DNA from 2 places in the Lacicoccus kunmingensis DSM 17847 genome. Region 1 is predicted to be linked to the other one. Evidence: predicted binding sites of a transcription regulator. Region 1 holds the regulator's gene; the other holds the start of a gene.
What was found. The regulator LexA, encoded in region 1, represses DNA repair genes until DNA is damaged. The targets are predictions, from matches to a motif close to CGAACATATGTTCG.
Positions count from the first base shown of each region.

Region 2: BO48_RS15750 (Y-family DNA polymerase) is a predicted target of LexA. The motif match lies at 1,442-1,455, and genes of this name have one in related genera.

Region 1 is NZ_JCANUC010000001.1:184,524-186,941, reverse strand. It holds gene BO48_RS00915 (DUF896 domain-containing protein) at 1-153, opposite strand, end outside; gene BO48_RS00910 (hypothetical protein) at 222-467, opposite strand; gene lexA (transcriptional repressor LexA) at 609-1,223, shown strand; gene BO48_RS00900 (helix-turn-helix transcriptional regulator) at 1,461-1,670, shown strand; gene BO48_RS00895 (hypothetical protein) at 1,667-2,089, shown strand; gene BO48_RS00890 (transposase family protein) at 2,147-2,418, shown strand, end outside.
Region 2 is NZ_JCANUC010000030.1:7,178-9,595, reverse strand. It holds gene BO48_RS15755 (hypothetical protein) at 1-93, opposite strand, end outside; gene BO48_RS15750 (Y-family DNA polymerase) at 90-1,406, opposite strand; gene BO48_RS15745 (LysR family transcriptional regulator) at 1,604-2,418, opposite strand, start outside.

The sequences.
Region 1 (2,418 bases):
CTGTTCGACCTGAGCTTTGAATGACTTGCGGAAAGTTTTCAAATACTCTTGTCTTAATTCATGCTGTTCTTTTGCTTCTGACTTCGTCAGAGTACCTTCTTTCTTCTTTTTCGCAAGTTCATTGATGCGATCGAGTTTCTTCTTTTCAAGCATAAAATTCAATCCTTTCTTATATAATTTAACACAAAAAAAAGTATGAGTACATTCTCATACTTAAATAATTATTTTCCCATTGTGACGGACTTCATTCCACTGTCGGATTCCTGTTCTGAAAGCATCTTTTCCTCTATGATTTCATCAATTGCGTTCGTATCCTGTTCGATTGCCATTGTTTCATTGTGTACTTCCTGTGTGTATATATTATCAGAATGTGCGTTCTTTCCATTATTGTTAGAATAGATATAAATTGTGCCGATCATCACTACTGCTATGAATAATAAAGAAAAACCTTTGATTTCTTTAAGCATTAGTCATCCTCCTCGAACATTTGTTTGTATTCATATAGTAACAGAACACTTGTTCTTAGTCAATACTTTTACGAACAAACGTTTGTAAGACACTAAAATTTGTGATATCATTATATTTAATAAAGGGCTGGAGGTCTTACTATGAAAGAAATCAGTGACAGACAGAAACAGATTTATCAATATATAAAGAGAACAGTTCAGGAAAAAGGTTACCCGCCGAGTGTCAGAGAAATCGGTAATGCAGTGGGTTTGCAATCCAGCTCCACCGTTCATGGACACCTGGCAAAATTACAGGATAAAGGATATATAAAGAGAGATCCGACAAAGCCGAGAGCAATTGAAATTGTCCAGGCGGAAAATCAGGCATATACTCCAGTAATTCAAGTGCCTGTTCTAGGTAAGGTCACAGCTGGTCTGCCTATTACAGCAGTTGAAAATGTTGATGAATATTTCCCTTTACCGGAACATTTCACTGCGAATCACAATAGTGAAATATTCCTGCTCAATGTAGCCGGAGACAGTATGATTGATGCGGGTATTTTTGATGGAGACCGCGTCATTGTCCGCAAACAGAATATCGCCCATAATGGTGATATTATTGTCGCTATGACCGATGAGGATGAAGCAACTGTTAAACGCTTCTATAAAGAAAAAGGATATTATCGTCTGCAGCCTGAAAACCCTGCACTCGAACCGATCTACCTTGACAGCGTGACTGTCCTTGGAAAAGTTGTGGGTCTGTTCAGGGAATTTTAAAACAAAATAATCATCTGAAACAAAAATAGATTCGTCCGGATTAACCGGACGAATCTATTTTGGGTATTCGGATTATCGTGTGGAATACCAGTTAAAAAGTATAATAGCTACGATATCATAAATCGGATTATCGTGTAGAAATAATACCGACCGACTGTAAAGACTTCTTTACATTAGGTCGGTTTTTTGTTATTGTATGTGTAAAGATATCTTTACTTTGATTTGGAGGGGTGATTAATGAGGGTAATTAACCATATTCGAGAAATCCGCCAAAAAAAGGGGATAACTCAAGTTAAAATGGCTGAGGATCTACAAGTTACACGTCAAACTATAAATGCAATTGAAAAAAATAAGTATAATCCCAGTCTTGAGTTGGCATTAAAATTAATAGCATATTTTGATATGCCAATAAATGAAATATTTATTTTAGAGGAGGATGACAAATGAGTGTAAAGGACAGAAAAAAATGGGGAAAGATTTTAGAAAAGTGGACTCCATACTTTATTATTACTTGTACTTTTATTGGTGCTGTTCTGGGTTCATTTCTTGCTTATATTTTTCAAGGTGAATTTCCGTATGAAGTGCTTACAGGTGGTTTGGTAGCAACTATCATTTTGACAGTAATTCAGGTGATTAAACAGAAACGCAAAAGAGATAATTTGCCCGAAGCAGATGAACGAGTCATCCACAATGTTTTCCGTTTTTTTGCATATACATCTCATATTTCCTTAGCTATTTTATTTGTGGCTTTAGCAGTTTTCACACTTTTAGGAAATGAGTCGATTTCAATTCTTTATCTATGGCTCTTTTTCTTTGCTTATATTTGGATTGTAGGGATAGGTGCTCTTATCATTAAAAGAAGGTAATAGGATTTTAAAACAGGTTTTAACAAAGAACCGATATTTAGCAAAGGATAGTATAAAATGTTAACCAATATGATTAATCTATCAAACTTTAAGATTCTGGATATGAAAGAAAGTGAGTATGATTATAGATTCTTAGTTGAGTCCACTACTATATCTCCTTCACACTGTCCAAAATGTGGAACCGTTGCAAACTTATATAAACATGGTAAGAAACAACAGCTATTTTTTGACCTGCCAATGCACGCAAAACGTGTCGGTATCTATGTCAATCGCCAACGATATAAATGTAGGGAATGTAATGAAACATTTTTTGAAAATCTACCAGATAT
Region 2 (2,418 bases), on a different contig from region 1:
AGAATGGTCACTCAACATCATTCCCAGCCATTTCACAATCCCTCTATCTGTATAGCCCAGCTGTTCTGGTGTCATTTTTATAATATTAATCATGTTTCATCATCCTTTCCCGATCGATGACCGCCTAACAGACTGGCACGATATTTTGCCATACCGCTTTTCATCAGACTGGATGCATGGAGTATCGACGTATATCCATATTTTTCTCTGAGGTGCGTCACTGTGGCATCCAGGTTTTCTTTTTGAATCGTCTCCCGAACGGGTTCAAACAAGTTCAATTGCATCCCTTTTTTAGGTTGCAGGCGGCCAAATGTCACGTTTATCGTTCTGACAGGCAGGTGTGCATAATATTTATCAAAAATAATCAGCATGTATTCTTTCAGCCTTTTGGATAAGTCCGTCGGCTCGATTTTCATCTGTCTGCTGAAACCTGTTTCACCTGTATCTTTTGAGTAACCAATCGATAATGTGACGACACCGGTGACCAATGCATGTTTTCTCAATCGTGTGACATTCTCATCCGTCATCTCCCGAATGACAATCTCCACATCACTTTTCCGTATATAATCTTCATTCAATATCTGATTTCTGGAGAATGAAGTACTTTTGGGCGTATACGTATCCGACAAAAACGAACGATCGATACCGTGGGCATGAAAGAACAATTGAGCACCAATGACTCCGTAGCGTTCTTTCAATTTATCCAGATCATATTGGGACAAATGGTAGATATTCTTTATCCCAAGACGATTCAACGATGCTTCTGTTCTTGAACCAATGCCCCAAAACTCACTGAGCGGTGAAATATTCCAAACCGTGTAAGGGACATCTTCATACCGCCAAGTCCCGATAAAATGATGCTTCTCGTCATACTTGGCCTGGTGGTCCAGTGCAAGTTTCGCAAGAAGCGGGTTGTCTCCAATCCCAATCGTAAGGACAAGCCCCAGCTCATGAAAGACATCTTGTTGAATCCGCTTCGCGATTGTTTCCGCCGATCCATATAACCGGTGATAATCTGTTACATCAAGAAAGGACTCATCAATGGAATACACGAGAAGGTCTTCTTCGGATACATACCGTTTGAATATATTTAAAATGTCCAGGTTTTTTTTGAGATACAATGCCATGCGCGGTTCAACGATCTGGATATTTGCATGTCTGGGAATTTCATAAATTCTCGTCCTTGTTTTTACACCGTATTCCTTTTTCACCAATGGCGACGCAGCGAGCACCAATCCGCCTTGATTATCCGGTTTCGACACAACCGCTATACGGGCAAATAACGGGTGCTGATCCAATTCTACCGCTTCAACGGAAGCAAAGAACGATTTTACGTCAATGCACATGATATCTCTTCTCGGTTCATTTCTGTAATCCATCATCAGTACATCATCCAATTCGATCATCCCTTTCAATGAACAATGCTCTTAATAACATTATACGAACATATGTTCTGTATTTCAAGGGTTTCATATGCCAGACCATCATGAATTGATGCAGCAAGCCTTATCCGGGTATTTATTGACAAGATTCAGCGATAGGATGATTTTAATTAAAACAGTAAAGCTAGTATTTAATATGGAGTTAAGCTATCTTCACCGGCTTAATCATTATTGGTTAAGTGATTGAAAAATTGATTTGCTGCAACTGATAAGGGCATATCTTTAGAAGTGATGATACCGACTTTTCTCTTTTCGATATCTTCATCTAAATGAACTTCATATAGTTCTCCATCCTTCAATTCTTTCGAAACCAACTCTTTAGTTACAAACCCTATGCCCATTCCTATTTTTGCACACTCAATCAACATTTCTACACTGCCTACTTCAATATCAGGTTTAACGCCTAACCCCTGTTTTTGAAATAGTTGATCAAGGAACTTTCTTGAACTGCTTGTTTCAGAAAAAGAGATAATAGGGTAGTCTAGCGTCCCTTCCAACGACAGAGTTCTATCAGCTATATGTTTGTATTTTTCACCGACTACAAAAGTGCTGTTAATACTTAATAATTCTGTCAGATGCATATGGCTTTGATTGATTGGCAAGTGAACGATGCCTATATCAATACTTTGATTTGTTAATTTATCCAAAATTTGAGGTGTTGATCCATGTTGCAGTTTGATTTGTATGTCAGGAAATGATTCCTGGAACGTTTGTATGTACGGAAGAAGGTAATGTTTACAAGTTGAATCACTACCTCCAATCGTGACATGCCCGCTCTCCAAACCTTTTAACTCAGAAATTTTCCTTTCTGCATTATCAATTAGTTCAAAAGCCTGGTGGACATAATCGAATAAAACTTTTCCTTCATCTGTGATTGTCACACCTTTAGAAGTTCTGTGAAATAATTGAATATCCAAATTCGTCTCCAATTGCTTAATCGAGTGGCTCACACTTGGTTGAGTAATGAATAATTTCC